Regions from separate parts of the Photorhabdus stackebrandtii genome, predicted to be linked through region 1. Evidence: riboswitches for the same ligand, from Rfam matches in the RefSeq annotation. Region 1 holds a riboswitch; each other region holds the start of a gene.
The links. A riboswitch is a leader RNA that binds a small molecule or an ion and turns the genes downstream of it on or off. The one in region 1 is predicted to bind thiamine pyrophosphate.
Positions count from the first base shown of each region.

Region 1 (10,939 bases):
CGCGCCCAAAGGCATGACTGCCGCGCAGCCCACTTCTTCCAGACGTTTACACAAAACAGGATCCGCACTGCAATAAGGTAGAACGACAAATCCGTCTTTGACCAGCATTTCAGCGCCTTTGAGCGTTTCGACCGGATCGGGCAGCAAGTATTTCACATCAGGATGGATCTCCAGTTTGATCCAGTTTGTTGCCAACGCTTCACGGGCCAGACGGGCTGCGAACAGAGCCTCTTCTGCGGTTTTGGCTCCAGAAGTATTTGGCAGCAATTTGACGCCAAGTTTTTGTAATGGTGCCAGAATAGCGTCATTACCTCCCTGCAAATCAATGCGTTTCATCGCCATCGTGACAAGCTGACTGCCAGAGGCAGCTATAGCCTGAATCATTAAATCTGCATTAGCGAATTTGCCTGTACCAGTAAACAGACGGGAATCAAAAGTAGTATCAGCGATCTTTAACATATCAACCTCCGGCAATAGCCTGAAACAAAAGGATATTGTCCCCATCATTAACTTGGTACGTACTCCAGTTCGAACGCGGAATAATGGTTTGATTAATGGCCAATGCCGTTCCCGGTTGTGACCATTCAAGTTGTTCCAGTAATTGTTGTAGAGCCAGAGGAGCGGTAAGCTCCATCAGCTGGTCATTTATAGTAATTTTCATGCCATATTTCCGCAGATTGGGCATTGCTGCGATTGACTGAGCTGTAGCGTGCTCCAGCTTTGCTGCTTACCATCAAACAGCCGAAGTTTACCGCTCAACGGAGAGGGAAGTCCGGTTAACATTTTGATGGCTTCCAATGCCTGTAATGTGCCGATGACGCCGACTACCGGACCTAATACACCCGCAGTTCGGCAATTGCGCTGTGGTTCTTCCTGATCAGGGTAGAGACAGGTATAGCAGCCGTGGGAATAAGGGGGCTCAAGCACCATAAGCTGACCGCTGAACCCAACAGCACTGCCACTGATTAAGGGTTTGCGTGTGGCTACACAAGCTGCATTGATAGCGTGGCGAGTTGCCATGTTGTCACAGCAATCAAGAACCAGATCGACCTGTTTTACGATTTTTTTCAGTGATTCCACATCTTGACGTTGATTAAGAACGGTTATTTTTACCAGTGGATTCAGCGCATTGAGTTGATTTGCTGCAAGTTCAGCTTTTGCCGAAGGGATATCCTCTGTGCGGTAAAGGATTTGCCGTTGTAAATTGGAGATGTGCAGTTGGTCATCATCCGCGAGATAAATTGTTCCCACACCTGCCGCGGCGAGGTAGAGAGACGCAGGGGCACCCAGCCCTCCCAGACCGACAATCAGTACACGGCTGGTTTTCAGTTTTTCCTGCCCTTCAGGGCCGATATCTTCCAGCAACAGTTGTCGGCTGTAACGCATAAATTCTTGATCATTCAGCATAAGAACCTCTCAATACCTTCAACTAAATGCCTTCAACCAGATGAAGCAATTGCGCTGTTGTCTGACGCCAATCCTTTGCTTTGGTAATCGCACTGACCAGTGCCACACTACCAACTCCTGTAGCAATAACATCCGGTACACGTTCAAGAGAGATGCCTCCGATAGCGACAGTAGGATAATCCGGTGTGTTTTCTACCTGTTGTTTTAGTGCTGCTAGCCCTTGTGGGGAAGAGGGCATTGTTTTGGTAGTCGTCGGGAAAATATGGCCGAGGGCGATATAAGATGGACGTAAAGATTTTGCCCGTGCCAATTCTTGTTCATTGTGAGTGGAAATGCCTAACCGCAATCCGGCTTCCTGGATTGCATTCAGATCGGCGTTATCCAAATCTTCCTGTCCCAGATGAACACCGTAAGCGCCATGTTTGATCGCCAGTCGCCAGTAATCGTTAATAAATAAACGAGCGTTATATTGGTGGCCCCGCATGATGGCCTGCTTAATTTCTCCCTCGACCTGATCTTCTGGCAAGTCTTTGATTCGTAACTGGATGGTAGTAATTCCTGCCTTTAATAGGCGGGAAATCCACTCTAGTGAATCCACGACCGGATACAGCCCCAATCTGTGTTCCGTCGGGGCAAATGGGGCATTAGGCAGATTACTCATGAGAGATTCCCTCCGCACTATGATACAGCTCGCTACCGCGGGCGCGGAATTCTTCTGACATCTGTTCCATACCGGCGGCATAATCGCGTACTTCCTGAGAGATCTTCATCGAGCAGAATTTAGGCCCGCACATAGAACAGAAATGAGCAATTTTACCGGAGGCTTGTGGCAGAGTTTCATCGTGATAGGCACGTGCGGTATCTGGATCGAGCGCCAGATTAAATTGATCTTCCCAACGGAATTCAAATCTTGCTTTTGACATCGCGTTATCACGGATTTGTGCGCCTGGATGGCCTTTGGCGAGATCGGCAGCATGAGCAGCAATCTTGTAGGTTATCAGCCCTTGCTTAACATCATCTTTGTTTGGCAGCCCAAGATGTTCTTTTGGCGTCACATAACAGAGCATGGCGCAGCCAAACCAGCCAATCATCGCTGCACCAATGCCCGAAGTGAAATGGTCATAACCTGGTGCAATATCTGTCGTCAGTGGCCCAAGAGTATAGAAAGGGGCTTCATGACAGTGCTCCAATTCTTCTGTCATATTGCGGCGAATCATCTGCATTGGCACATGTCCGGGGCCTTCGATCATCACCTGAACATCATATTCCCAGGCAATTTTGGTTAGTTCGCCTAATGTGTGTAGTTCTGCAAACTGGGCTTCATCATTGGCATCTTGAATAGAACCGGGGCGCAAGCCATCTCCTAAGGATAGAGAAACATCATAAGCAGCACAGATTTCACAAATCTCGCGGAAATGTTGGTAGAGGAAGTTTTCCTGATGATGAGATAAGCACCATTTCGCCATAATTGAGCCACCGCGGGAAACGATCCCGGTGAGGCGTTTGGCTGTTATCGGTACATAGCGCAGCAGAACGCCTGCGTGAATAGTGAAGTAGTCCACCCCTTGTTCTGCTTGTTCCAGCAAGGTATCACGGAACATTTCCCAGGTGAGGTTTTCCGCTACGCCATTAACTTTTTCCAGAGCCTGATAAATGGGGACTGTGCCGATAGGAACCGGGCTATTACGTAAGATCCATTCGCGGGTTTCGTGGATATAACGGCCAGTGGAGAGATCCATTACCGTATCCGCTCCCCAACGGGTAGACCAGATTAGCTTTTCCACTTCCTCCTCAATAGAAGAGGTTACCGAAGAGTTACCGATATTGGCGTTAACCTTCACCAGAAAATTACGACCAATAATCATTGGTTCTGATTCAGGATGATTGATATTGGCAGGAATAATCGCCCGGCCAGCCGCGACCTCCTGACGGACAAATTCTGGTGTGATATTTTCTGGCAACTGAGCGCCGAAGCCTTGCCCGGCATGTTGTTGGCGTAGTACATCGCCGTGGATACGTTCACGTCCCATATTTTCCCGTAGTGCGATAAATTCCATTTCCGGTGTGATGATGCCTCTACGGGCATAGTGCAATTGAGTCACTCGTTTGCCTTTACCGGCTTTTAATGGATGAGGGCGGTTATTGAAACGTAAATGATCGAGACCAGCATCCGCCAGGCGTTGCTGAGTAAAATCAGAGCTGAGGGCAGTAACGGGTTCTGTATCTTGGCGTTCGTCGATCCATTGCTGGCGCAATTTAGTTAACCCAACATGCACATCCAGCATGGAATCAGGATCGCCATAAGCACCAGAAGTATCGTAAACAGGGATAGCTTCGTTTTCCTCATATCGCGGTTCTTCTTTAGTTCCACCAATTAAAGTGGGCGATAACTGAATTTCCCGCATTGGGACTTGGATATCGTCACGTGAACCTTGGAGATAAATTCGTCGAGAATTAGGGAATGCGACTCCCTGAATAGAATTAATAAATTCCTGAGCGGCATCGCGTTGAGCTTGACGTGGACGTGCCGTGCTGGGTTTTGGTGAAATATCAGTTGCAGGGATAACAATATTATTAGACATAGCAAATTCCTAACCGTGTTATTGGGAAAGTTGCTTGTCTGGAGCTCGCAGGGAGTAATAATTGATGGCTGGATGGACTCTTGGTAAGAAAACCGGGTGAGCCGACAGCGGTTGATTACTCTTGTTCCACTTCGCGGGTATTAACCCGATCAGGTTCTGCGGATCCCGAATTAACGGTCTCAGCCTGTGTATGCTGCGATAAAACAGCTTACGCTAGGCACTCCGACAAGAAAGTAGGCATAAGTATAGAAGGGATTATGAAAACTACAACCCTTACTGATTGAAAGTATTTACAATGACCAGGTTAATTGTTGCCAGCCATGTTGTTGTGCTTCGGCTTTTAAACGGGCATCGGCATTGACAGTAATGACCTCATCGGCAAATTGGCACATTGGTAGATCATTAATTGAATCACTGTAAAAACGGATAATTTCAGGATAACTATTTTGTTGTTCCAGCCACTGTTTGATTCGTTTGACTTTACCTTCACGAAAAGTCGCAATACCGTCTATTTTGCCGGTATAGCAGCCATTTTCCATCACCATATCAATGCCTAGTGCAGTGTGAATATTTAATTCGGCAGCTATCTTTTTCACAATAAAAGAGACGGTGGCTGAAATAATCATGACTGGAACCTGCTGCTGTTGATACTCTTCAAGCAGAGCTTTGGCTTGTGGGTAAAACCGTGGTCTGATTTTCTCTTTAACAAATTCGGTGAGCCAGACATCAACCCGCTCTAGCGGAACCTGATGTAATGTTTCCAAGCTGAATGCCAGATAGTCATTCATATTCAGCATACCTGCGCTGTAATCAGCCATCATTTTTTTGTCTGCTTCGATAAAGCTGGGATCAGTAATTATGCCTTTTTCCCATAAGAATTCTGTCCATATAGCGCTGGAATCACCGGAGATTAAGGTGTCATCCAGATCAAACACTGCAAGCGGTTGTGGCATGATGTTGTGTTCCTCAGGTCAAAGCACATTGATAGCTGAGAATCATGCCTGTCACTGTCTGGTCAGGCAATACAATATATAATAATAAGACACTCTTTTTCTGATGAAAAAGCGTATGATTTATACACATATTAGAATAATTTAAGATGTCATAGTGATGATGCAACAACAAATTACAGGTACAAAACGTGGCTGGTGGATTATTAGCTATGAAAATCGTATTTGGCTCCCTAAAGGTGAATTACCCTTTGGAATAGCGGCTCAATGGTCACTGCAAGGAAAAATAGCATTGCCTATTGGTGAATGGCAGGGAGAGAAAGTTTGGCTTATTCGTCAAAAAATGTCTTCCGATATGGTTTCGCTACGGGAAATTGTTTCAAGTGAGTGCGGATTGTTTCAGTTAGCTGGTCGGGGAGTACAGCTAGCAGAGTTTTATCGTGCTCATCAATATTGTGGTTATTGTGGCAATGAAATGTACCACAGTGTCAGTGAATGGGCTTGTTTGTGTAACCACTGCCATGAGCGTTATTATCCGCAGATTGCGCCTTGCATTATTGTCGGTATTCGCCGTAATGATCAGATTTTGCTGGCGCAGCATCAACGTCATCGCGGGAATATGTACACAGTACTAGCGGGATTTGTCGAAGTAGGTGAAACACTCGAAGAAGCGGTATCCCGCGAAGTAATGGAAGAAAGTAATATTAAAGTCCGTAACTTACGTTATGTGGCTTCTCAGCCGTGGCCTTTTCCTCATTCATTGATGATGGCATTTCTGGCTGATTATGACAGCGGTGAAATCCGTCATGATCCGAAAGAGCTGATTAGCGCAGACTGGTATCGCTATGATCAACTGCCATTGATCCCGCCAGCCAATACGATTGCCCGCCGGTTGATTGAAGATACGGTTGCTTTATGCCGAAATGCGTAATGTACTGTTTGGTGCGATTCAACGGGAGAGATTTGCCTGTCATGTTACAATGGCAGCAAATCATTGCAGCCAGATAATATTGCGGCCAATAAATAAATGGAGCCTGTTATGAATGAGTTGAAAAACGACCGCTATTTGCAAGCCTTACTACGCCAACCCGTTGATGTTACACCTGTATGGATGATGCGTCAGGCTGGTCGCTATTTGCCGGAATATAAGGCTACCCGTACCGAGGCAGGTGATTTTATCTCTCTATGTAAGAATACTGAACTTGCCTGCGAAGTCACTTTACAGCCTTTACGGCGTTATCCGTTGGATGCGGCGATTCTCTTCTCTGATATTCTCACTATTCCTGATGCAATGGGGTTGGGACTCTATTTCGAGGCAGGTGAAGGCCCGCGTTTTAAGTCCCCTATTTTAAGTCGTGCTGATGTTGAAAAACTGCCGGTTCCTGATCCTGAAATGGAGCTGGGTTATGTGATGGATGCAGTGCGTACCATCCGTAAGGCACTGGCGGGTCAGGTTCCTTTGATTGGCTTTTCCGGTAGCCCGTGGACACTGGCGACTTATATGGTGGAAGGCGGTAGTAGTAAGGCATTCACTAAAATCAAAAAAATGATGTATGCCGAACCCGCTGTCATGCACCTATTGCTGGGTAAACTGGCAGACAGTGTTATTCTTTATCTTAATGCCCAGATTAAAGCGGGCGCTCAGTCCGTGATGATTTTCGATACTTGGGGAGGCGTGCTGACGGGGCGGGATTATCGCGAGTTTTCCCTGCGTTATATGCACAAAATTGTTGATGGCCTGATCCGTGAAAATGAAGGTCGCCGTGTGCCGGTAACATTGTTTACCAAAGGCGGTGGGCAATGGCTGGAAGCAATGGCTGAAACGGGTTGTGATGCCCTTGGTTTGGACTGGACGACAGATATTGCTGATGCACGTCGTCGTGTAGGGAGTAAAGTGGCTTTGCAGGGCAACATGGATCCATCTATGTTATACGCCTCTCCAGAGCGGATTGAGCAGGAAGTTTCGACAATTTTGCAAGGTTTTGGTGTGGGTTCTGGTCATGTTTTTAACCTTGGTCATGGTATCCATCAAGATGTACTGCCGGAACATGCTGGTGTATTTGTTGAAGCGGTACATAAACTTTCAGCTAAATATCATCAGTAAAAATATGATTAACACGAAAGCATTACGTCAGGAACAAATAGAAAAGGCTCAGCAAGTCATTCGTCATGATGATTTTTCCTCACCAAAATTGATTGCTGGTGCTGATGTGGGCTTTGAACAGCAGGGAACGGTTACCCGCGCAGCTATTGCTGTTCTCTCTTATCCTACCCTTGAACTGGTGGAGTATCAGATAGCCCGAATTGAAACTACACTTCCTTATATCCCTGGTTTACTCTCTTTTCGTGAATATCCTGCATTGATGGCTGCCTGGCAGTCGCTGAAACATACACCTGATCTGGTCATGGTGGACGGCCATGGTATTGCGCATCCACGTCGTTTAGGTGTTGCCAGCCATTTTGGTTTATTGGCGAATGTACCTACTATTGGTGTGGCAAAACGTCGTTTATGTGGTGAAAGTGAACCATTGGATGAGCAACCCGGCAGTTGCCAGCCTTTGATTGATAAAGAGGAGCAGATTGGTTGGGTATGGCGAAGTAAAAAACGTTGTAATCCATTGTATATTTCTACAGGACACAGAATCAGTCTTGATAGTGCATTGCTATGGGTAGAGCGTTGTGTGAGAGGTTATCGCCTACCTGAAACTACCCGTTGGGCGGATGGTATCGCCTCAAATAGGGCGTTTTTTGAACAAATGATGCAGAAAAATCCTTAAATTCGGTGTAAGCGTGTGGATCTTCTTGAATTTCAGGTAAACTGCGAAGCAAATTATGCATTAATGAGTAAGAACTAATGTTACGAAACCCGATACATTTACGGCTGGAAAAACTTGAAAGCTGGCAGCATCTGACTTTCATGGCGAGTTTATGCGAACGGATGTATCCAAATTACCAGATGTTCTGTCGTCAGACAGCGTTCGCGGAACCTGCTCTTTACCGCCGTATTCTGGATTTGGTGTGGGAAATATTAGTTGTAAAAGATGCCAAGGTTAATTTTGATAATCAGCTGGAAAAGTTGGAACAAATCATTCCGTCAGCCGATGATTACGATATTTACGGTGTGTACCCGGCAATTGATGCGTGTATTGCGTTAGGGGAAATTATTCATGCCCGTCTGAGTGGTGAGACATTGGAGCATACAATTGCAGTGAGTGAAATTTCAATTCGCACCGTTGCTATGCTTGAAATGACTCATGCCGGGAAAGAAATGACCGATGAAGAATTAAGAGTATTACCTGCCATTGAACAAGAGTGGGACATTCAATGGGAAATTTATCGCTTATTGGCCGGCTGTGAAGAGCGGGATATTGAGTTGATTAAAGGATTGAAAGCTGACCTCCGGGAGTCAGGAATTAGCAACATAGGCATAAATTTAACGCAGTAAAGTGAAAAAACGTGATTTAATGCTTTAAATGCCATGTTCAAAGGCTTCACTTTTGCCCCCACTCTGTTCTACATTTGGGGGGTGAAAAGAAGTGGCTATCGGTGCGTGTATGCAGGGGTGCTGTCATTCGGCATATCCGTCGCACTCGATGCTTTGCAAACGATAAACACACTGTAAGGATAATCTATGAATAAGACTGAATTAGTTGATGCAATCGCAGAAAGCGCAGACCTGACCAAAGCTCAGGCGAAAGCTGCTCTGGAATCAACTTTGAATGCAATTACTGAATCCCTGAAAGAAGGTGATTCAGTACAACTGGTGGGCTTTGGTACTTTCAAAGTTAACCATCGCGCAGAGCGTACTGGCCGTAACCCTCAAACCGGTAAAGAAATTACAATCGCTGCTGCGAACGTACCTGCTTTCTCTGCTGGCAAGGCACTGAAAGACGCAGTTAAATAATTTCATTGCAAAAAAGAAAAGATAGAAGGGGTATTTATCCCCTTTTGTTGGTTCGTCAGGGGCTGATGACACTAGGATTCGTCTTCGCGCTCAGCGCCTGTACCAATCAACCAAAAGAACCTTCTTTTAGTGCAAGTGGATTCATCGCAGATGATGGCGTTGTCCGCTTGTGGCGCCTCAACGATCAAAATAGTAAGCCTCTGGTTCTAATGAGTGTTTACAGCCCTTACCGTAATGGCAATACCATCGTGACTTTTTATGAATATAAACAGGGCGATTTACGCCAAATTCGTCGTGAAATTCTGCATAATGAAAATCCATTGGCTGAACAACTTCGTTTAGATAAATCCGGTGATGTGATTTTTATGCAAAAGCAGTCAAAAACCCGGCGTGAACCACTTTCCAGTGATGATATTGTTCGCATGCAGTTTGATGCTAAACGGGTTCTTGAGTTAAGTGATGCGTTGATCGTGGGAAATGTGCGTTTGATGCAAGGGCACTGGCATAACGGCAAGGTCACTACCTGTGCAGGTGACACGATTGCCGTCGAGTTTGAACCTTACGCGAGGTCATGGCTTGAACAGCGCGAAAAAAGCAGTTACGGTCAATTAACAATTGCCTGGTTGGAAGCTTCGGCTGGCCGTGAATTACTGTTGGTAGCCAATAACGACTTCTGCCGTTGGGAACCGACGAAGGACAGCCTCTGACCTCCGTCAGTTTTGTGATTATTTCAGCCGGTTAATTGCCCGGTATCCAATATCCTTGCGATAAAAACAGCTACTCCATTCAATCTCTTCTGCTTGCTGGTAAGCATTTTTCTGTGCATCGGCAATGGTTTCTCCCAAGGCGGTAACACACAGAACACGTCCACCTGCGGTAATAACATCACCATCTTTCAGTACCGTACCTGCATGAAAAACTTTGCTACTTTCATTTTCTTGTTGGGGCAAGCCATGAATAATATCTCCTTTGTGATAATCAGCAGGATATCCGCCGGCAGCCAGCACTACACCCAGAGCAGGGTGTTCGTCCCAATCAGAAGTTTTACCCGCAAGCTTGCCTTTTGCACCGGCCAAACAAAGTTCAACTAAATCGGAACGCATTCGCATCATGATTGGTTGGGTTTCCGGATCACCAAAGCGACAGTTAAATTCAATCACTTTCGGTTCGCCATTCTGGTTGATCATCAACCCGGCATAAAGAAAACCCATATAGATATGACCTTCAGCAGCCATACCATTAACAGTAGGATAAATAATTTCTTCCATAATACGTTGGTGGATTGCATCGGTGACGACCGGAGCGGGTGAATAGGCCCCCATTCCCCCAGTGTTCGGACCCGTGTCACCGTCACCTATGCGCTTATGATCCTGGCTGGTTGCCATAGGAACAACATTCTTGCCATCGACCATAACAATAAAACTCGCTTCTTCGCCAGTTAAAAATTCTTCAATAACAATCCGATGGCCTGCATCACCAAATGCATTTCCAGCCAGCATATCTTTTATGGCGGACTGAGCTTCTCCCAGAGTCATTGCAACAATCACACCTTTACCCGCAGCCAACCCATCAGCTTTTATGACAATAGGTGCGCCGACTTTATCCAGATAGGCGAGAGCCGGTTCGATTTCTGTAAAATTCTGATAAGCCGCCGTTGGGATCTGATGGCGTGCCAGGAAATCTTTGGTGAATGCTTTTGAGCCTTCTAATTGAGCAGCTGCTTGAGTTGGGCCAAAGATAGTCAACCCTGCTTTTTGGAATGCATCGACAATACCAATGACCAATGGCGCTTCAGGACCAACGATAGTCAGCCCGATATTATGGCTTTGTGCAAATGCTAACAGGCTATTGATATCTGTCGCTGAGATATCAATATTTTCCAGATTGCTTTCCAGAGCGGTTCCTGCATTTCCTGGAGCAACATAGACTTTATCAGCCAAAGGAGACTGAGCTGCTTTCCATGCCAGAGCGTGCTCGCGTCCACCGCTACCAATAATTAAAATATTCATTTAGTTCACTCCTGCTATTGATTAGTGGCGGAAATGGCGCATGCCAGTAAAAATCATGGCGAGACCGTGTTCATCAGCCGCTGCAAT
Region 1 covers NZ_PUJV01000022.1:1,929-12,867, reverse strand. The annotation lists gene C5470_RS16220 (thiazole synthase) at 1-459, opposite strand, end outside; gene thiS (sulfur carrier protein ThiS) at 461-661, opposite strand; gene C5470_RS16210 (HesA/MoeB/ThiF family protein) at 658-1,407, opposite strand; gene thiE (thiamine phosphate synthase) at 1,430-2,068, opposite strand; gene thiC (phosphomethylpyrimidine synthase ThiC) at 2,061-3,989, opposite strand; TPP riboswitch at 4,098-4,224, opposite strand; gene C5470_RS16195 (HAD family hydrolase) at 4,280-4,942, opposite strand; gene nudC (NAD(+) diphosphatase) at 5,103-5,870, shown strand; gene hemE (uroporphyrinogen decarboxylase) at 5,979-7,043, shown strand; gene nfi (deoxyribonuclease V) at 7,048-7,716, shown strand; gene C5470_RS16175 (YjaG family protein) at 7,794-8,384, shown strand; gene hupA (nucleoid-associated protein HU-alpha) at 8,571-8,843, shown strand; gene C5470_RS16165 (DUF1481 domain-containing protein) at 8,909-9,550, shown strand; gene purD (phosphoribosylamine--glycine ligase) at 9,569-10,852, opposite strand; gene purH (bifunctional phosphoribosylaminoimidazolecarboxamide formyltransferase/IMP cyclohydrolase) at 10,874-10,939, opposite strand, start outside.

Region 2 (10,939 bases), on a different contig from region 1:
GGTTTCACTGGTGGTGAACGGGTCAATTATGGCTTTATGTTTATCTCTCTGAAACCATTGAAAGAGCGCTCAGACAGTACCGAACAGGTTATTTCACACCTGAGAATTAAACTTGCCAATGAACCGGGGGCAAACCTGTTTCTGATTCCAGTACAAGATATCAGGGCTGGCGGTCGTCAGTCTAATGCCAGCTACCAATTTACCTTGCTGGCAGATGACCTCAATGATCTGCGCAAATGGGAACCCATTATTCGTAAAGCATTAGGGCAACTGCCCCAACTGACCGATGTTAATTCCGATAAAGAAGATAAAGGGGCTGAAATGGCAATAATCTATGATCGTGACACCATGTCACGACTGGGAATTAATGTCAGTGAAGCAAATAGCCTGCTGAATAACGCTTTTGGTCAGCGACAAATATCCACTATTTATCAGCCACTAAATCAATACAAAGTTGTGATGGAAGTTGCACCGGAATATACGCAGGATGTCAGCGCACTGGAAAAAATGTTTGTGATAAATAATCAAGGAAACGCGGTTCCACTCTCCTATTTCGCCCACTGGCAACCGGCTAACGCGCCGTTAAGTGTAAATCATCAGGGGCTTTCTGCTGCGTCTACTATTTCTTTCAATGTACCGACAGGTTATACCCTCTCCGACGCTATTAATGCGATTGAAAGAACCATGACCGAACTGAGTGTGCCCTCAACGGTTCGCGGCACTTTCGCCGGCACCGCCCAGATTTTTCAGGAAACCCTGAAATCACAATTATTCTTGATCCTGGCTGCCATTATGACTGTTTATCTGGTACTGGGGATATTATATGAAAGTTATATCCATCCACTGACCATTCTTTCTACTCTGCCTTCTGCCGGGATTGGTGCCCTGCTGGCGCTGGAACTGTTTGACACACCATTCAGCCTGATCGCTTTAATAGGCATCATGTTGTTGATTGGTATCGTGAAAAAAAATGCCATTATTATGGTGGATTTTGCCATTGAAACTCAGTGTAACGGTAATCTCTGCGCCCGTGACGCGATATTCCAGGCCAGCCTGTTACGTTTCCGCCCAATTCTGATGACTACACTGGCCGCCTTGTTTGGTGCCCTGCCACTGGTTTTGAGCAGTGGTGATGGAGCGGAATTGCGCCAACCATTGGGAATCACCATCGTTGGTGGCTTGGTCATGAGCCAGCTTTTGACGCTATATACCACACCGGTTGTCTATCTCTGTTTTGATCGGCTGAAGGAGAAATGGCAACAGCGGCATGCCACCAAACAGATTGCAGGGCAACCATGAAACCAGGTATCAGCGGTAAACTGTTTATGGCTATCTTCGCCACTTGCATGCTGGTGCTTATCACCATGCACTGGGGCGTAAGAAGCAGCTTTCAACATGGTTTTATGGGTTACATAAAACAAAATATCCAGTTACGTACATCTATGCTGGCAGAAGCGCTGGCTGAACAATATCAACAATATGGTAGCTGGAAATTCTTAAAGAAAAATGACCGGATCATTTTTCAAATCATTCGCTCCATTGAACAAACCAGCGAAAGCCGCCAAGGTCCACCACCCCGTGGCTGGCGAACTCAATTTTGGGTAGTGGACAATGATATGAAACTGCTGGTCGGTCATGAAGGTAAAATTCCGGAAGATACCTATCGCAAACCGATCATCTATAATCATCAAGTTGTTGGCTGGGTCATTGTCAGTGCATCAGACAAAATTACCCGTCAGGCAGATATCAGTTTTGATCGCCAACAACAACTGACAAGCTGGATAATTGCCAGCTTGTCTACTCTGCTGGCCATCATCGCCACATTATTGTTATCCCGCGGCATGTTAAAACCCGTTAAGCGTTTGGTCGAAGGGACACATAAACTGGCGTCGGGCGATTTCAGTGTCCGGGTAACACCATCAAGTAAAGATGAAATCGGTCAGCTTGCCCACAATTTTAACCAGCTCGCCAGTACACTGGAAAAAAATGAACAGATGCGCCGCGATTATATGGCAGATATTTCCCATGAACTGCGCACTCCCCTTTCCATATTGCGCGGTGAGCTGGAAGCTTTACAGGATGGTGTTCGCCAACCAACACCCGAAACACTGAATTCGTTATTAACAGAGATCACCACATTGACCAAATTGGTTGACGATCTACACCTGCTCTCTTTATCAGATCGCGGAGCGCTGGCATACAGGAAAGAATTTATCAATATCAGTAAGTTACTTCAGGCAGCTATCGCGTCTTATCGTGGGCGCTTCCTCGATAAGCAAATTCAGGTAGATGTTAAACTACCTGGAGCTATCATGATGTTTGCTGATCCAGGCAGATTAACTCAGCTTTTTCATAATTTGCTGGAAAACAGCCTTCGCTATACCACTGATAACGGAAAACTGACTATTGAAGGAAATTCTGACGATAATCACTTTATATTGAACTGGCAAGACAGCGAGCCTGGTCTATTACCCGAGCAATGCCAGCGGGTTTTTGAACGATTTTACCGCAGTGAATCCTCACGAAACCGCGCCAGTGGTGGATCGGGGCTTGGGCTGGCTATTTGCTATAACATCGTTGAAGCACATAACGGTACGATCTGTGCAGAATCCTCACCTTTAGGTGGCTTGGGAATCATCGTAGAATTGCCGTTAACTGAATCCCCTGATAGCGAAACATTATGAATATGGAATGTGACCATTATACTGTTCTGATTGTTGAAGATGAGCCAAAGCTCGGTCAGTTGCTAGTTGATTACTTACACACGGCTGATTACGAAACTCAGTGGCTGCTGCGTGGTGATGAAGTTGTTCCCCACGTACAGCAACATAAACCAGATATTATTTTATTGGATCTGATGCTGCCAGGTTGTGATGGCATATCTGTCTGCCGGGAAATCCGCCGCTTCTCTGACGTACCGATTATTATGGTTACCGCCAAAACGGAAGAAATTGACCGTTTATTGGGGCTGGAAATCGGAGCGGATGATTACATTTGTAAACCTTACAGCCCGCGTGAAATTGTCGCGCGAGTTAAAACCATTCTTCGCCGCTGTTACCGGCCGCAGAATATTGTCAGACAAAGTGATCTGCACATTGACGAAGCCTGCTTTCAGGCACGTTACTGCGATAAAATACTGGATTTGACACCGGTTGAATTCCGGTTATTAAAAACGATGGCAAGTTGTCCAGGGCAAGTGTTTTCCCGTGATCGGTTACTGAACAATCTGTATGACGATCACCGGATCGTGACAGACCGTACTATTGATAGCCATATTAAAAACCTGCGCCGTAAACTGGAGCAATTGGACAATGATAAAACGTTCATTCGTTCCATTTATGGGCTGGGTTACCGGTGGGAAGCAGATATATGCCGTTTGTTATAACTGTCACACTTTAACTGAATTAAATTTCTCTCAACCTTTCGCCGGTCAGAAATTCAGCTATATTAAAAATACTTACCTTTAAATGGAGGGATTTATTATGGCTGTAGGTTATTATGATCTGAGAAGAACAAAAAACAAGCAATATTACTTCAATTTAAAAGCATCGAACGGTGACGTTATCCTCACCAGTGAAATGTACACCACAAAGGCAGCAGCAAATAAAGGGATTCGTTCTGTCCAGGCAAATTCGCTGGCAGAAAAAAACTTCGAAATCAGGGAACACAAGTCTGGCAAGCATTATTTCGTGCTGAAAGCCAGGAACTATCAAGTCATTGGTATCAGCGAATCTTTCGATAATGAAACCATTGCCAAAAAGAGCATTCAGTCTGCGATTAAAAATGGCTCCAGTGAAAATGTCCGGGATCTGACAAAGTCAGAGTGATATTTTTTCATCATAAACTGCACCTTATCAGTTGAAATTAATATTCAACGGATAAGGTGCAACTTCATCGACCAACAGAACTGAGCACTTCAATTCAATAAATTTGTATCCTCAACAAATTAAGCGTTAGAATCCTCTACCTTACCCTCACTTTTTGTAGTGAAAATTGCGCTGAACTCAGACCGAGAATTTTTTAAACATGTTTATTCCAGAATTACTTTCCCCTGCCGGTTCACTGAAAAATATGCGTTATGCTTTTGCCTATGGCGCGGACGCAGTCTATGCCGGTCAACCGCGTTACAGCCTGCGTGTTCGCAATAATGAATTCAATCACGAAAATCTGGCGCTAGGCATTAAAGAAGCACATGAACTTGGCAAACGTTTTTATGTTGTGGTGAATATTGCGCCGCACAATGCCAAACTGAAAACCTTTATCCGTGATCTGAAACCTGTCGTTGAAATGGGACCTGATGCGCTAATTATGTCCGATCCCGGACTAATTATGTTGGTTCGTGAAGCTTTTCCCGAAATGGAAATTCATCTTTCCGTTCAGGCTAACGCCGTTAACTGGGCGACAGTCAAATTCTGGCTACAAATGGGACTGACCAGAGTCATTCTCTCTCGTGAACTTTCTCTGGATGAAATTAACGAGATTCGCCAGCATGTTCCCGATATGGAGCTGGAGGTTTTCGTACATGGTGCACTGTGCATGGCCTATTCCGGTCGCTGCCTGTTGTCCGGTTATATTAATAAACGTGATCCAAATCAAGGAACATGCACTAATGCCTGTCGTTGGGAATATCATGTTCAAGAGGGCAAAGAGGATGATATCGGTAATATTGTGCATATGCATGAACCTATACCGGCAAAAAATATCGAGCCGACACTGGGAGAAGGTGCACCAACAGATAAAGTATTTATGTTTGAAGAAGCGAAACGCCCAGGCGAATATATGTCGGCTTTTGAAGATGAACATGGCACTTATATCATGAACTCCAAAGATTTACGTGCGATTGAACATGTTGAGCGACTAACTAAAATGGGCGTTCACTCTTTGAAAATCGAAGGACGGACAAAATCTTTCTATTACTGCGCCCGCACAGCACAAGTTTATCGCAGAGCCATTGATGATGCTGTCGCAGGAAAACCTTTCGATCCAACCCTGCTGACAACACTGGAAGGGCTTGCACACCGTGGATACACCGAAGGTTTTTTGCGCCGCCATACCCATGATGCCTATCAGAGTTATGAATACGGCCATTCAATATCCGACACCCAACAATTTGTCGGTGAGTTCACGGGAAAACGGGTCAACGGATTAGCTGAAGTTGCAGTTAAGAATAAATTCATGGTTGGAAACAGTCTCGAATTAATGACCCCATCAGGCAATATCCAGTTTACACTGGAAGCAATGCAGGATAAAAAAGGCCAACCAATGGAAGTTGCTCCTGGAGATGGGTATATTGTCTATTTACCAATCCCTAAACAAATTGATATTAATTACGCTTTATTAATACGCAATCTAAATGGTATTAGTTCTCAATATGCTCAAAAGAACCGAAACTCAGACAAATAATCACCAATATACCATCCTGGTGATTATATATTTCTTTTTTTAGAAACAGATCACATCAATACTATTTTATTTATCGTAGTATTGTGGGTGAAAAATAAAAAATTAAAAAAGTTTTACAGTAAGACTAGGAACCACCTCCTTGGCCGGCTCAATCTCCCTTGAGCTGGCCTTTTCTTTTTCTCTTAAATAAAATCAATAAGTTATGTGATCCATTTACATGATTAATTAAATAGATAAACTTAACTATTAAATTAATAAACCTTTATATTAATATGTTTCTTGTACTCTATGCATTAATAGGAAAATATTTCTACTTATTGAAATATCACACTATCTAAAGAAATTTAATTAAAATTTTTCACTGTTCAATAATTCAAGAAACCCATCATATTCAGACCAAACATTATACAACTCAATAGAATTAATCAGGTGAAAATTATGAAAATAGATTATTGCAATTTACTTATTGTTAAAACTATTAGTTCAACATTTACCTGACTATTTTAGTTATCAACACTGAACGAACGGCTTCTGTTTCATATAGCCATAATATTAACAAGGGTAAAATAATAATCATCGACCAAAGGCCGGTAAACGACAATGCAGCACATCCGGTATCTCACAAGAATAAAGTTGATATTCATCTTAACCTCACAAAAAGTGTCAGTTAGCAAATCAAAGGACAACAATAAGCATTTCACCTTACCTATCAAGCACAGCATCTTCCATTAACAGCCTAATCATTTGATAAAACACCATTTACCAAGGAAAAAACGTAACAGGAGAAATGTTTTTTACAAAGGAAAGAAAGTTAAATATCAGCATCTGCAATAAAAAACCATGAGGAATTTTCTATCTGTGAAAAAATCAAATTATATTGATATGTTTTTCAATTAGTTAATTGACTGATGAATATAGTCTGAAACTAAAAATTTAATACAATAATTATTTCAATTTATAATCATTTTTATGATAGGATAAATAACCACATTGATTTCCGCTTACAGGATTATATATATTTTAAAACTGTGATGGCCCAGTTCTTTATTTATTTTATATAATCAGGGAAAATTAATTACCAAAATAAAAACTTAAGAATATTAATACCTAGCCCGATAAAGCTCACTAAAATAACATTAGGATATATTGTGTTTTTGTAAAAATTTCATGCATTCAATGATATTTATTTATGCAAATGCACAATACAATAATATTAATCACAGATTCACTAATTTTAAACTTTTTATCTATAATATCAATTGCATATGTTTTTATAAAACCTACAATAAACACAACAACAGCCAAAAAAATTACACTAGCGCCAGCAACAGATGTAGCTAACATCAAAAAACTGGCGCTAAGGTTTTAATTGATTAATCCCAACATGACTTTTTAGGGGGTTCCCCATATAACCGTCCCAAGAGGGGGTCTTATTTTATGTATATCATCGAGAAATCTCTTTTAATATTCTTAGAATCAAAATTCATCACATTAGTATTTAACGGATGGCATTTCCAATTTGAGTGAGAAAATATGACCATCTGAATTGGAATGGATATTTAAGTATGAGAATCATATCAGTAGAACAGAAATATTTTAAATTCCATTTTCCAAAACCGTTCCTGTAAACAAAACCATTCCATTTAATAAGTAAATAAACTGTTAATTTTATCCACAATGTTAAGGTTCAAGTGCAATTTTTCAGAATAGCGGTCAGTTGCTATTCCTCAGTATCTTTCCCCCAAAATAAACGTTAATGTGGTCAATAAAGATAATCCATTTAAATATATGGAAATTTCAACTTACAAAATTCTATAAGTATAGCAGAAACTTATATAAATTATGAAGATATATAACCCAATACATAAAACCCTTACACATTTCTACCCATATCACTTAAAAGCATGGTAATGTCGCTTTTACATTAAAGAACGCCTTTTCAGGTAATAAATTTAACTTTAAAAGCTTACCTGAAGCGATCCACTACCACTTACCTCCTAATACAACTTGTTATTTTAAAAAGGATAAATGACAATCAATAGTATCTCTTATGAACTGGAGTAAGACATGACTGATATCGCTAAGTTGTTAGGCAAAGATGCAGACAGTTTATTGCAGCATCGTTGTAGCACCATTCCAAGTGAAAATCTTTATCTGCCCGGATCCGATTTTGTTGACCGCGTCATGATCGACAATAACCGGCCAAATACGGTTCTGCGCTCTATGCAAACATTGCTAAATCATGGTCGCCTTGCGGGTACTGGCTATTTGTCTATTTTGCCGGTGGATCAAGGTGTAGAACATTCTGCTGCCGCTTCTTTTGCCGCAAACCCACTCTATTTTGATCCAAAGAATATCGTTGAACTGGCTATTGAAGCAGGCTGTAACTGTGTCGCCTCTACTTATGGCGTGTTATCCGCGGTTTCCCGCCGCTATGCTCATAAGATCCCGTTTCTGGTTAAACTAAACCACAATGAAACATTGAGTTATCCCGCTCAATATGATCAAACTTTATATACCAGCGTTGAACAGGCATTTGAGATGGGTGCGGTAGCCGTTGGTGCAACTATTTACTTTGGCTCTGCTGAATCACGTCGTCAAATTGAAGAAATTTCAGTAGCCTTTGAACGAGCACATGAATTAGGCATGGTCACGGTATTATGGGCCTATCTGCGTAACTCCGCCTTCAAAAAAGAGGGGGTGGATTATCACGCCAGCGCAGATTTAACCGGTCAGGCTAACCATTTAGCAGCCACTATCGGTGCCGATATTGTTAAGCAGAAAATGGCTGAAAATAATGGTGGCTATACTGCAATTGGTTTTGGTCATACAGATAAACGTGTTTACTCCAATTTGACCACCGATCACCCAATCGATCTGGTCCGTTATCAGATAGCTAACTGCTACATGGGTCGTGCCGGCTTGATTAACTCAGGCGGTGCATCCGGTGATAATGATTTGAGTGATTCAGTTCGTACTGCCGTCATTAATAAACGCGCTGGCGGTATGGGGTTGATACTCGGTCGTAAAGCTTTCAAAAAATCCATGAAAGAAGGTGTTGAACTGATTAATGCAGTTCAAGATGTCTATCTGGATCAGCAAGTGACTATCGCTTAATAAGGCTTGTCATCGGTGATAATGAATAAGATCGTGAAGGCATTACACATCCTGAACCATATTGCTCCCATAGCACCGGCATCTTACCCTTCATGACCCATTATCACCGAATCACGCTCCCTCACCACCACTGGTAAAAATGATGTACAGGCCCAATTCCGGTTCCGACATTCAGAGAATCCGCCTGTTCTAGTGCCGCCTGGAGGTATGATTTGGCAACAGGAAGCGTTGTCTGCCAATCTGAATAACGTGGACGTAAAGCCGCTAATGCAGCGGAGAAAGTACACCCTGTACCATGAGTATGACGGGTATTGATTCTGGGAGCAGTGAAACGCCATTCTCCATCCCCCGTAAATAGCCAATCAGGGCTTTCACTGTTGGTAAGGTGTCCGCCTTTAAGTAAAACTGCTTCACATCCCAGTGATAACAATTCCCATCCTTGTTTTTGCATGTCTGCTTCGGTTTCTGCTAAAGAGCATCTCAATATAGCCGCGGCTTCCGGCAAATTCGGCGTCATCAACGAAACCTTCGGTAATAACCGTTCAACAACCGCAGAAACCGCTTCCGGCACCAGCAGCGGATCACCGCTTTTCGCAATCATCACCGTATCCAATACAACATAAGGTACTGAATAACGGCTTATTGCGTCTGCAACTACCGCAACATTGGCCGCATTAGATAACATGCCTATCTTGGCGCTATCGATTCTGATATCTGACAGCACAGACTCAAGCTGTGCAGCAACGAAAATGGGATCTATGTCATAAACAGATTGCACACCATGCGTATTTTGTGCGACAAGAGCTGTCATTACTGTTGTGCCATAAGCACCAAGCGCAGAGAAAGTTTTTAGATCAGCTTGAATACCAGCACCACCGCTAGGATCAGTCCCGGCAATTGTCAGTGAATTAATTCTTACCATAGGTACTCCTTCCTACCAGCAAAAGAAAAGCAGGTATCAGGAAAAAGACACCTTGACTTCCCTACGCTGGCATTATCCAGATCAGGTATTACGGGTTCATCTCAGCTCAGAAAGAGCGCCCCGAGTCAAAACAAAAACACCCTATTAGATGACCAACAGGGTGATATCGGTATGTCATTGTTGCCAATAAAAAACCAATTAAGACAACAAATTTACTTCGTCAATTCAAAATGATTGACAAAAAGAAGTTATGCTGTAGTGACGTTTGCCGCAGAAGGGCCTTTCTGACCATCTTGAATTTCAAACTCAACTTTTTGACCTTCCGCCAAAGTTTTAAAACCTTCGCTCTGAATAGCGCTAAAATGTACAAACACATCTTTGCTGCCATCAGCGGGAGTAATAAAACCAAAACCTTTAGATTCGTTGAACCACTTTACAGTACCAGTGATTTTTGCCATTTTAAGAATTTCCTTTGGATCACTTAATTCTAATTCGCCGTTCGGCGCAACATAAAAACCAGAGCGAGTTGCTGCTATTAACAGAACCGTACCTCGTTTACTCGAACGATTTATCACATATTCTTAATATGATGGCAAGCCATTTTTTATCAGCTATGGAGCTAACGCACATATTTAAAATTCTTAACAACAATTATTGTTTAACATAACCGCAAAAATTTGAAAATCCAAGGTTATCCTAATTAGCTTACGGTTCATCCACTCAACAAAACCCCAAATAACATAAATAATTTTAATTTATTTTGCCTGTCTTATTATTAGAATCTTTATATCTATGGTATGTCTACAGGCGCGAATCATCCCCCCTCTTTGAGTGAAAGAAAGAGTCAATACATTTCCAATATTCGTCAGCCCAAATATACGTATTAAATATACCCATTTAATACGTATAACATCTTAATATTGATTTTTCGTTTAAGTTTTATTGAAAATAGCAAGAGTAGAATTCCCAAATTTAGATGTTTGTCATATTTTTCATGATGCAAAGGATCTTCCCAATTCGTGTCATTGGGAAATTGGAGCAAGAAATAATGAAGTTTGATTTAACCGTAGCCGGTGCCCTATCAGTTACTTTTGTAGTCTCATCCGGGACAGTATTTGCAACAGCGGCTGATACCGCCAGTCAATCATTAACAACCACGATATCCCATGCACCCATCAGTTATGGCAACAGTTCAGACAGTTTATGGGAAAAATTTAGCAATAATGTCGCTCTCACTTGGGATGCACCCAGTAATGAACTTTATCTGCCGGTAATTACCTGGCATAACAGATTTACCTACGATGAAGAAAAAATTGACAAATATAATGAACGGCCCTGGGGTTTCGGTTATGGTAAATACCGTTACGACGAAGACAATGACTGGCATTCTCTCTACGCTATGGCTTTTATGGATTCTCATAACCGTTTGGAACCCATCGTTGGTTATGGGTTTCAGAAAATGTGGATACCCAGTGATTTAGATGGCTTCCGAATGGG
Region 2 covers NZ_PUJV01000005.1:118,953-129,891, forward strand. The annotation lists gene mdtC (multidrug efflux RND transporter permease subunit MdtC) at 1-1,299, shown strand, start outside; gene baeS (envelope stress sensor histidine kinase BaeS) at 1,296-2,684, shown strand; gene baeR (envelope stress response regulator BaeR) at 2,681-3,385, shown strand; gene C5470_RS06125 (YegP family protein) at 3,483-3,827, shown strand; gene trhP (prephenate-dependent tRNA uridine(34) hydroxylase TrhP) at 4,027-5,403, shown strand; gene fbaB (class I fructose-bisphosphate aldolase) at 7,471-8,520, shown strand; gene thiD (bifunctional hydroxymethylpyrimidine kinase/phosphomethylpyrimidine kinase) at 8,642-9,442, opposite strand; TPP riboswitch at 9,484-9,575, opposite strand; gene cspE (transcription antiterminator/RNA stability regulator CspE) at 9,691-9,900, opposite strand; gene pagP (lipid IV(A) palmitoyltransferase PagP) at 10,491-10,939, shown strand, end outside.
Region 2: linked by a shared signal. The riboswitch ahead of thiD (bifunctional hydroxymethylpyrimidine kinase/phosphomethylpyrimidine kinase) and the one ahead of thiC (phosphomethylpyrimidine synthase ThiC) in region 1 are both predicted to bind thiamine pyrophosphate.

Region 3 (10,939 bases), on a different contig from region 1:
AGTGGCATATTAAAGAAGATATGCGCCAGCAAAATGCCCTGTAAACCATAAGGGGTGAAAGGGTAATTGATACCGGCCCATTCACAGAACTGTGCCAGCCAGCCGACTCTGCCATAGACAGTTAGAATGCCGAACAGAGCGACCAGTACCGGCAAAACCAGCGTCATAGCACACAGGCGCAGAAACAAGGTTCGGCCGGGAAAATGGCGGCGGTAGAGTGCCCGGGAAAGAAAAATAGCGGGCATAACAGAAAACAGAGCCGATAAAAAAGCTTGCCAGAATGTAAAACGCACCACATGCCACAAATAGCGATCTTCTGTCAGTAAGTACCAGTCGTCTTCAGGCGCGTTAAACCAAAGTGTACCGAATGCCAGTAAAGCGACCAATAGCAAAAGACCGGCGGCAATCGCCCCCGGCAGCAGCCATCCGGCTATTAGCGGCTGACAGCGTTTTGCCATGTGCGAATCCATTGGTTACGGTGTTTTGCGACTTCTTCTGCGTTGTACTGTAATGATTTCTCTGGTATTGAAAGCTGTGAATAAACTTCTGGTAGTTGGATATCAATAACCGGATACATCCAGTTAGTGGTTGGAATTTCCTGTTGGAAAGCCGGAGTCAGCATAAAGCGCATAAATTTCTGGGCAAGTTCCGGTTGCTTGCTGGAGGCCAGTTGGGCGGCAACTTCGACTTGCAGGTAATGACCTTCACTAAACGTTGCCGCAGCATAATAGTCTTTCTTCTCAGACAAAATGTGATAGCCCGGTGAGGAGGTATAGCTCAGGACCAAATCGCCTTCGCCTTTCAGGAACAGACCATAAGCTTCACTCCAGCCTTTGGTGACCGTGAGTGTTTTCTTTGCCAGTTTTTGCCAGGCTTGTGGGGCATCATCACCATAAATTTTCTGCATCCACAACAGCAAACCTTGCCCAGGTGTGCTGGTGCGGGGATCTTGATAGATCACTTTCCAGTTATTGTGACTGTTGATCAGTTCATCCATGCTCTTTGGTGGATTTGGCAACGTATTTTTGTTGTAAATGAAGGCAAAGTAACCATAGTCATAAGGAATAAATACGGTGTTATTCCATTGTATCGGCAGCTTCAGTTTACGGGTATCCACTTGGCTTTCAGTGAACCGACCTGTCTGTTGGGCCGCTTGAATCAAGTTGTTATCCAGACCAAGGATAATATCGGCAGCCGTGCGCTTTCCTTCCATTCTGAGGCGGTTGAGCAGGGACACACCATCTTCCAGTGCAACAAATTTCAGCTCACAGTCACATTCAGCTTCAAACGCTTTTTTAATCGCGGGCCCTGGTCCCCATTCGGTGGCAAAAGAATCATAGGTGTAGACGGTTAATACCGGCTTTGCCTGTACAACCTGACTCAATAACAAAGCAGCGGCTGACAGTACCGTCAGTACGGTTAATTTGGAAAATAACGTCTTAAACACTTTGCTCTCCTTAATTAAGAGGATTGGCAAAGGATCTGAGGGCGCGCTAAACGGAAAGATAATTTCTGTGAAACAATTAGCAGCTCAAATCCCTACGCCGGTATTAGCCGGATCAGGTTCGGCGGGTTTACTCTCAGCAAGACCGTTTTAAACAGCCAGCACCCCGTTGAGATGGTGCTATTGTAGAGATTTAGCTAGCGACTGCAAAGTCCAATGATAGAGGTTTACCACTTGAGGGTAGTGTGAAACAATTAGTCATCTTTCAAATTTAGTTTATTGAGGTAGTCTGGTGATCGATGATGATGGCTACCGCCCGAATGTAGGAATTGTAATTTGTAATCGACAAGGCCAGGTTTTGTGGGCCCGGCGTTATGGGCAACATTCCTGGCAATTCCCTCAGGGGGGGATTAATCCGGGGGAATCACCAGAGCAGGCAATGTACCGGGAACTGTATGAAGAAGTGGGTTTAGGCCGGAAAGATGTACGCGTTTTGGCCTCTACCCGTAATTGGTTACGTTACAAATTACCTAAGCGTTTGGTGCGTTGGGATACAAGACCTGTCTGTATTGGCCAAAAACAGCGTTGGTTTTTATTACAACTGCTTTGTAATGAAGAAGATATTAATGTGCAGCACAGTAATACCCCAGAGTTTGACGGTTGGCGCTGGGTCAGCTATTGGTATCCTGTCCGGCAGGTTGTCTCTTTTAAACGTGATGTTTACCGGCGCGTGATGAAAGAATTTGCTTCGGTTGTGATGCCAATGCAGGAAAACGTATCATTATTACGTTCTTCATATTCTTATCGTCGCAAAAGAAGTTAGGTTAGCTCCATGCTTATGCGCTTACGGGAAATTGTTGAAAAAGTTGCGATGGCAACCAATTTGGCCGAGGCGCTTGAGCTATTGGTGAATGAGACCTGCCTGGCGATGAGCACAGATGTGTGTTCTATCTATCTTGCTGATCATCAACGGCAGTGTTATTACCTGATGGCAACCCGAGGATTGAGGAAACCCCGTGGAAGAATTATCAGCCTGGCATTTGGTGAGGGGGTGGTTGGACAAGTTGGTCAATTATCTGAACTGATTAATTTAGCGGATGTACGCAGTCATCCAAGTTTTAAATATCTGCCTCAGGTTAAGGAAGATAACTTCCGCGCTTTTTTAGGGGTTCCGGTTATTTATCGCCGTCAGTTGCAAGGCGTTCTGGTTGTCCAGCAGCAGGAACAACGCTTGTTTAATGAAACCGAAGAATCCTTTATGGTGACGCTGGCGACACAGTTGGCTGTGATTCTTGCTCAGGCTCAGACCAAGGGCTTGTTTGGGCACTACCGGCAGACCCGAATTAAAGCGTTGGCAATTTCCAATGGCATCGTCATGGCCCAGGGGTGGCAGGATTGTTCCCAGCCCTCATTTGAACAAATTTTTGAAGCATCAACCCTTGATCATGCAGCAGAACGTTCTCGTTTGATTCAGGCACTTGAAGATGCGACGGCGGAATGCCGGCGGCTCAGTAAGCGTTTTACTACCGGCTCTCAAAAAGAGAGTGCCGCGATTTTTGATCTCTATTCCTACCTTTTGAATGATCCTCAACTGAAACAAGATCTGTTTTCTTGTATTGAGCAGGGATCTGTTGCGCAATGGGCGGTTAAACAAGTTATTGAGAAATACGCAGAGCAATTCGCCAGCTTACAGGATGCCTATATGCGGGAAAGGGCATCGGATCTGCGGGCACTTGGGCAACGATTACTGTTTCATCTGGATGATTCACCGACTGTCAGTCATCTGTGGCCTGAATGGTTTATTCTGGTTGCTGATGAACTGAGTGCTAACCTATTGGCAGAAATGCCGCAGGAAAGATTAGCAGGGGTTATTGTTCGTGATGGCGCGACGCATTCACACTCTGCCATATTGGTTCGGGCGATGGGCATCCCGGCTATTATGGGAGCTGATATCCTGCCGGAACTCCTGCACAATCGTATGCTGATTCTTGATGGTTTCCGCGGAGAAGTTTTTATTGAACCTGAGCCGCTGATTTCTCAGGAATATAAACAGATCATCGAAGAAGAAAAAGCGCTGAGTAAACTGGCTGAAGGGGATGTTGATCAGGAAGCGCGGCTCAAAAGTGGTGAGCGTGTTCTTGTTCAACTTAATGCGGGTTTGAGTCTGAAATATGAGTTACATATAGGCAATAATATTGATGGTGTTGGTCTCTATCGAACTGAAATACCCTTTATGTTGCACTGTGGTTTCCCTTCAGAAGATGAACAAAAAGCCCGTTATCAGGAGATGCTGCAATTATTTCCTGATAAACCGGTGGTATTGCGTACACTTGATATCGGTGCGGATAAACAACTGCCTTATATGCCCATCAGCGAAGAAAACCCTTGTTTGGGGTGGCGCGGTATACGGGTGACATTGGACCAACCGGAAATTTTTCTTATTCAGCTTAGGGCTATGCTCAGAGCGAATGTTAATAGCGGTAATTTGAAAATCCTTCTGCCAATGGTTACTAGCGTGGAAGAGATTGATGAAGCTAAGAGATTGATAGACAGAGCGAAAGAGGAAGTTGAGCAAATTCTGGCGCATCAGATACCCATGCCGCAGCTCGGCGTGATGATTGAAGTTCCTTCGACCATTTTTCTCTTGCCACAACTCAAGTGCAGAGTCGATTTTGTTTCTATTGGCACCAATGATTTGACACAGTATCTGTTGGCAGTGGATAGAAACAACACCCAGGTCGCTTCCCTTTATGATTGTCTACATCCGGCTGTGATTCGGGCATTAAAACTGGTATTTGAAAATAGCCGGCAAGCGGGTCTTGCTATCAGTATTTGTGGTGAAATGGCGGGTTCTCCGATGGGTGCTCTGTTATTGATTGGTCTTGGCTATCGCAGCCTGAGTATGAGTGGTTGTAGTGTGCCAAGGATTAAATATTTATTACGTCATTTGGAGAGGGTTCAGGTTGAGCAGTTGATGACTGAAGTACTACAGGCTGAAACCAGCGTAAGAGTAAAGGAGCTGTCAGCAACGTTTATGGAGCGGCATGGGATTGGCGGTTTGGTCAGAGGCGGAATTTAATCCGTTTAACGGCCTGTGCTATGATCCGCAATCATTTGCCTTAGGATTCATTTTAAATATTAAGTGGGGAACGATGAGTAACAGCTACCTGGCATTTCCTAATATTGACCCGGTTATTTTTTCAATAGGCCCCATATCCCTTCATTGGTATGGTTTTATGTACCTGGTGGGGTTTGTATTCGCCATGTGGCTGGCGACACGCAGAGCCGCGAAACCTAATAGTGGTTGGGCAAAAAACGAAGTAGAGAACTTGCTCTATGCAGGTTTTGTTGGCGTCTTTGTTGGTGGCCGTCTTGGCTACGTACTGTTTTATAATCTTCCCGCCTTTCTCGATAATCCGCTTTATTTGTTTAAAGTTTGGGATGGAGGAATGTCTTTCCACGGTGGCTTGGTGGGTGTTATCTGCGCAATGTGGTTATTTGGTCGCAGAACTAAACGTCATTTCTTACAAGTTGCTGATTTCATTGCACCGTTAGTCCCTTTTGGCTTAGGAATGGGGAGAATTGGTAACTTTATTAACGGTGAATTGTGGGGGCGTGTCACATTGGATACACCGTGGGCTATGCTGTTTCCAAGCTCCCGTAGTGAGGATATTGCACTGGCAGCAACTGACCCTTCACTGTTATCAATACTTGAACAATATGGTGTTCTTCCCCGTCACCCTTCACAACTCTACGAAATGGCGTTAGAGGGGATCGTCCTGTTTATTATTTTAAATTTATATATCCGTAAACCTCGTCCAATGGGCAGTGTTTCCGGCCTGTTTTTAATTGGCTACGGTGTTTTCAGGATAATAGTGGAATTCTTCCGTCAACCAGATGCACAACTGGGTTTATTCGATGGAATCAGCATGGGACAGATTCTTTCTGTTCCAATGATCCTGGCGGGAGTTTTAATGATGATATGGGCATACAAACACCAAGGTAATAAGGTACAAGAGGTAAAATGAAACAGTATCTGGACTTAATGAAAAGAGTGCTAGAAGAAGGTACTCCAAAAGCAGACCGCACCGGGACGGGGACGGTCTCCACTTTCGGGCATCAGATGCGTTTCAATTTGCAGGATGGTTTCCCACTGGTGACAACTAAACGTTGCCATATCCGCTCAATTATTCATGAGCTTCTCTGGTTTCTGAATGGTGATACGAATATCAAATACCTGCATGAAAATAGTGTCACTATTTGGGATGAATGGGCGGATGAAAACGGCGATTTGGGGCCTGTGTATGGTAAACAATGGCGCGCATGGGGAGCGGCAGATGGCCGCCAGATTGACCAGCTGAAAACGGTGTTGGAACAGCTTAAAAGCGATCCGGATTCACGCCGGATCATTGTATCGGCCTGGAACGTCGGTGAACTGGATAAAATGGCATTAGCGCCATGTCATGCTTTCTTCCAGTTTTATGTTGCGGATGGCAAACTTTCCTGCCAGCTTTACCAGCGTTCCTGTGATGTATTCCTTGGCTTGCCGTTCAATATTGCTAGCTATGCATTGTTGGTTCATATGATGGCACAGCAGTGTGATCTGGCAGTGGGCGATTTTGTCTGGACGGGTGGTGACACGCATCTTTATAACAACCATATGGAACAGACACAATTACAGCTCAGTCGTGAGCCGCGTTCACTGCCAAAACTGGTTATAAAGCGTAAACCGGAATCACTTTTTGATTATAAATTTGATGATTTTGAAATTGTCGATTATGACCCGTATCCAGGAATAAAGGCACCGGTTGCTATTTAGAGGTTATGGCTGAAACAGTTCTTCTGTGTTTGTCAATAATCTGGGGGAACAATTTATTATAAATTGTTCCCCTTTTCATTTTGGTGGTATAATATACAGATACACAGAAGTAGGAGGAAAAAGACCATGAATACCATTTCTCAAAAAAAAGCTAGGGATCTACTCAGTAACCCAGAGAACTTCGAGGGCGGCTTGTTTATTACCAAAAACGGAATATCTGAATTGTTTATTCAACCGGTAGCAGAACGTGAGAGGGAGCAAGCCGATAGAAACGCAGAAAGACAGGCGATGGCGTTGCTTAAAATCGCTATGCTGTCTAAGAAAGATATCATGGATGGTAGAAAAATGACCCCTGAAGAAGCACTTCGTAGACGCAGGGAATGTCGGACGTGATATATAAAGTTCAAGTTGCTGAAACAGCCTACCAGACACTTTCTATTATTGAAGACTACAAGGTTTACACAATAGGGTTGGAAGCGGCTCAAAATTTGGTAGATGATTTACTGATTGAATCATCGAGATTGATTGGGGAAAACCCGTTAGCATACGGCTATTCCTCAATGTTACTGGATAAAGGAATTCAATTTCACCAGTGGTTTTCCAAAGATCGGCAATTCCGTGCCATTTATGATGTAGTCGGGGGTGAAATTCAGATATTGGCATACGCAAGCACAAACCAAGATTTAATTACCCTCTTGTATCAACTACTGATCATACACTGATAACGAAAAGATTTTGTTGAAAGGACAAGTATCATTGCAGGAATTAGCGGGAATCCGACACAAAGCCGATGTAGGTCAGCCAAGGGATCTCTGAAAACAGAGCGTTAGCCCGTTCCTGAACGACTGCAAGATTGATCATGCTTTGTTTCTCCAGTAAGTCGTCGGTTAGTCTGTCGTATTCTGCGTGGGATACGATATATGAAGAGTTTTTTTTGATTATATTTATGAAACTTCTTCCTTATAGCCATATAAGCTTACAATGCATGATAATAATAAGAAACAAAAACGTCTATCCTTATTGATTTTTGCGAGGCTCTACGCAATTTAAATGTAACAATAATATGTTGTTATTTTTTTATTGATGCACTCTCGCATAAAATTCAATTATGTGTTTATTCTGTTTTTAAAACAAATAGAATGTTTTGCGAAAGGATGTAAGGAATTGTTAATGGAAGATAACATTAATATAATTGGTAGTGATAATATTGATAATCAATTAGGTTTTTCCTTATTGGAATTGATGATTGTTATTGTTCTGGTTTCAATATTTTCTTTATGGGGGATACAAGAATGGGGTGATCATCAGGAAAGAGTCAGGTTACAGGAATCAGTACAGAAAGTATTGACATTTATCGCCAGGCAGCAATCTATGGCGAATTATCTGAATAAAGAGGTGATATTGTGGCTGAAAACGGGAAAAGAGTGGTGTATAGCGCTTTCTAGATCTGCACTTGCTGATTGTGATTTAGAGAATGTTGAGGGTATAAAATCATCCTATCAGGATGTTGTTATAAGCTCAGCAACTAAGGAGCAGATAGAGTTTCATGGAATAAGAAATACGATGATGCCCGCGAGTTTTATCTTGGCTAATTCCGCAGGTGAAATATCAGTTATTTTTTCTTCACGAGGAAGAGTAAGATCATGTAGTAATAATAAGTTTAATAGTATTCCGGCTTGTGGTTAATTATGCTTTTTCTTATAAAATAAGTGATACTCTATTGTAATGATAAAACATAAAAACCAATCTGGAATGACATTGTTAGAAGTGATTGTAGCAATGGCTATTGGTACTATTATTTTACTGGCGATTGCCAAAAGTTACCCGGTTTTAACCAGACAAGTAATGGAGTTATATCAGCGATATCGTTTAGGATATTTTGTTAAACAAACATTGTATATTATAGAAAAAGACATTCGTCGTGCAGGATATTGCCAGCATTATTGCGATGGAAAGCCAATATTAATCAATAATAGAAATGATGAAAGTGAGGGTTCATGCCTGATTATTGCATACGATCTTAATATAAATAACCAATGGGAGCCACCAGAACACAGTGAATCAGAATTCTTTGGCTATCGTCTTAGTAATAAATCAGTGGAATGGAAAAGAGGTGCGGGTAACTGTCAGGAAAATGGCTGGGAAAGGCTATTTGACCCAAATGAGATAGTGGTAGATTCATTTAAAGCAGAAAAATTACCAACAAAAGATGGTTTAGTTTTTATCAAATTGACGCTTATTGCACATTGGTTTAAACATCCATCAATAAACTACCAATATCAGGCAGTAATACGTTTGCGCAATATCAGGGGATAAGTACCGTGACTGAGCATTCTCCAAATGTTTGCCTGCAATTTCAGCAAGGAAATGTATTGTTAATTTCAGTGCTGATGTTGCTGGCTGTGAGCCTTATGATGCTGAAAGCTTTACATCATCATCTGGATAACGCATTAATCATGATGGTTGATGAACGCAGATATTTAAAAGCTTTTCAGCAAGCAGAATCTGCATTGTCATGGGGAATGGCTCAGTCATGGCTACTTTATCGTGATAAAACAGAAGAGTGGTATTGCCTGCAACAGCAGGAGTTCCATTTAACAAGCTGTTTAAAAAGGTACTCAAGTAATTTTTTTCTGCTGAAAGGTGTGGCAGAAGTGGCATCCGGGCAATCTGTCGGATTGTATCAATGGATGAAATTAATCTCTTCTGGTGGAAGTGATTCTCTTATTCCGGTAGAAAGCGGTTGGCTGGATTTCTGTCCCGAGGCAGATACGGGGTTTTGTTTATGAAACCAAATCTTTTTCATGCTCATCAATTAGGGATGAGTTTGCCCGAAGTTATGGTTGCCGTTATGGTCTTTTCTGTCTCTTTACTGGGATTAATGCGTTATCATCAGGCACTATTATTTGGATTTCAGCAACATTGGCAACAATCAAAGGCGGATAAATTATCTTATGGATACCTGGAACAATATGAATTAATTGCAGGTCAAAGTGCTTTATCAGAATTAACACCGCCACCGGGATGGCATGCTGAATTTCAGACGACATATCAGTTATCTGATTGCTATCAGCTTACAGTTATAGTAACAACGTCTTATAATCAGCAAAGTAAAGCAAGCCGGTGGATTTGTTCAAACGGGAGTCCTGATGTTCAAGGTTTATCATTCTAATCAGTTGGATCTTCTTAAAGAGCTGATAACCATACTTATCGGAGATAACCCACTGACTGATCCGTTTGAGCAGGAAGTCATTCTGGTACAAAGCCCAGGAATGTCACAGTGGCTGCAAATCCAACTGGCTGAAAGAATAGGGATATCAGCCAATATTTCGTTTCCACTTCCGGCTACTTTTATCTGGGATATGTTTACCAAAGTATTGCCTGATATCCCGAAAGAAAGCGCTTTTAGTAAAGATGCCATGACATGGAAACTGATGGCGTTATTGCCTCAATTATTGCCAGAAGCAGAATTTGTCCCACTTAGGCACTATCTTGATCAGGATTTTGATAAACGGAAAATTCATCAATTGGCCGGGCGGGTTGCTGACCTGTTTGACCAATATCTTGTTTATCGCCCGCAATGGCTGGAAAGCTGGCAGCAAGGGCAGCTTATTGATGGTTTGAGTGATAATCAGTTATGGCAGAAAAGATTGTGGCTAGAATTAACGGAATATACCCACCAGCTACAACAACCTCAATGGCATCGTGCTAACTTGTATCGCCGTTTTATTTCGATATTGGAAAACAGTGCTGAACTTTCAGCTTGCTTACCGAAACGGGTATTTATCTGTGGTATTTCGGCTTTGCCGCCTGTGTATTTACAAGCCTTACAGGCATTGGGACAGCATATTGATATTCACCTGATGTTTACCAACCCATGTAAATACTATTGGGGAGATATTCAGAATTATGCTTTTCTGGCAAAACTGAGCAGCCGTAAACCGCGTCACTATAAAAATAAGCAGGAATTGGAATATTTTAAAGATCCTGGCAATGCTCAATCACTGTTTAACGATGAAGGTGAACAGGATATCAGTAACCCCTTGTTGGCGTCATGGGGGCGATTAGGGCGTGATAATCTTTATTTACTGTCGCAGCTTGAGCAAAGTTCGGATGTTCACGCTTTTGTCGAATTAGAACAAGATAACGTGTTACATCAGCTCCAAAGGGATATTCTCTATCTGGAGGATCATGCCCAGATTGGTTCAACAAAAGAAACATTTGAAAATAGCCTGCAAAAACGGCTGCTTGCTCCTTCGGATCGTTCTTTGTCTTTCCATGTTTGCCATAGCCCTCAACGGGAAGTGGAAATTTTACAGGATCAGCTTTTAAGGTTACTGGAAGATAATCCATCACTGACGCCAAGGGATATTATTGTGATGGTCGCGGATATCGACAATTATACGCCCTATGTTCAGGCGGTATTTGGTAATGTCTCTGCTGAACGTTATATTCCATTCGCAATTTCTGATCGCAAAGCCCGTCAAGCGCATTCAATTTTACAGGTATTTATTACACTGCTTGATTTACCTCAAAGCCGTTTTACCACTGAGCAGGTTTTAGCATTGCTGGAAGTTCCGGCGTTGGCGAATAAATTTGAAATTCATGAAGAGGGTTTACGTTTATTAAGGCGTTGGGTTGAAGAATCTGGTGTTCGCTGGGGGCTGGATGACGAC
Region 3 covers NZ_PUJV01000001.1:313,308-324,246, forward strand. The annotation lists gene thiP (thiamine/thiamine pyrophosphate ABC transporter permease ThiP) at 1-458, opposite strand, end outside; gene thiB (thiamine ABC transporter substrate binding subunit) at 434-1,447, opposite strand; TPP riboswitch at 1,519-1,623, opposite strand; gene rppH (RNA pyrophosphohydrolase) at 1,737-2,267, shown strand; gene ptsP (phosphoenolpyruvate--protein phosphotransferase) at 2,277-4,523, shown strand; gene lgt (prolipoprotein diacylglyceryl transferase) at 4,597-5,472, shown strand; gene thyA (thymidylate synthase) at 5,469-6,263, shown strand; gene C5470_RS01470 (hypothetical protein) at 6,390-6,656, shown strand; gene C5470_RS01475 (hypothetical protein) at 6,644-6,985, shown strand; gene C5470_RS01480 (prepilin peptidase-dependent protein) at 7,434-7,949, shown strand; gene C5470_RS01485 (prepilin peptidase-dependent protein) at 7,989-8,579, shown strand; gene C5470_RS01490 (YgdB family protein) at 8,585-9,052, shown strand; gene C5470_RS01495 (prepilin-type N-terminal cleavage/methylation domain-containing protein) at 9,049-9,435, shown strand; gene recC (exodeoxyribonuclease V subunit gamma) at 9,413-10,939, shown strand, end outside.
Region 3: linked by a shared signal. The riboswitch ahead of thiB (thiamine ABC transporter substrate binding subunit) and the one ahead of thiC (phosphomethylpyrimidine synthase ThiC) in region 1 are both predicted to bind thiamine pyrophosphate.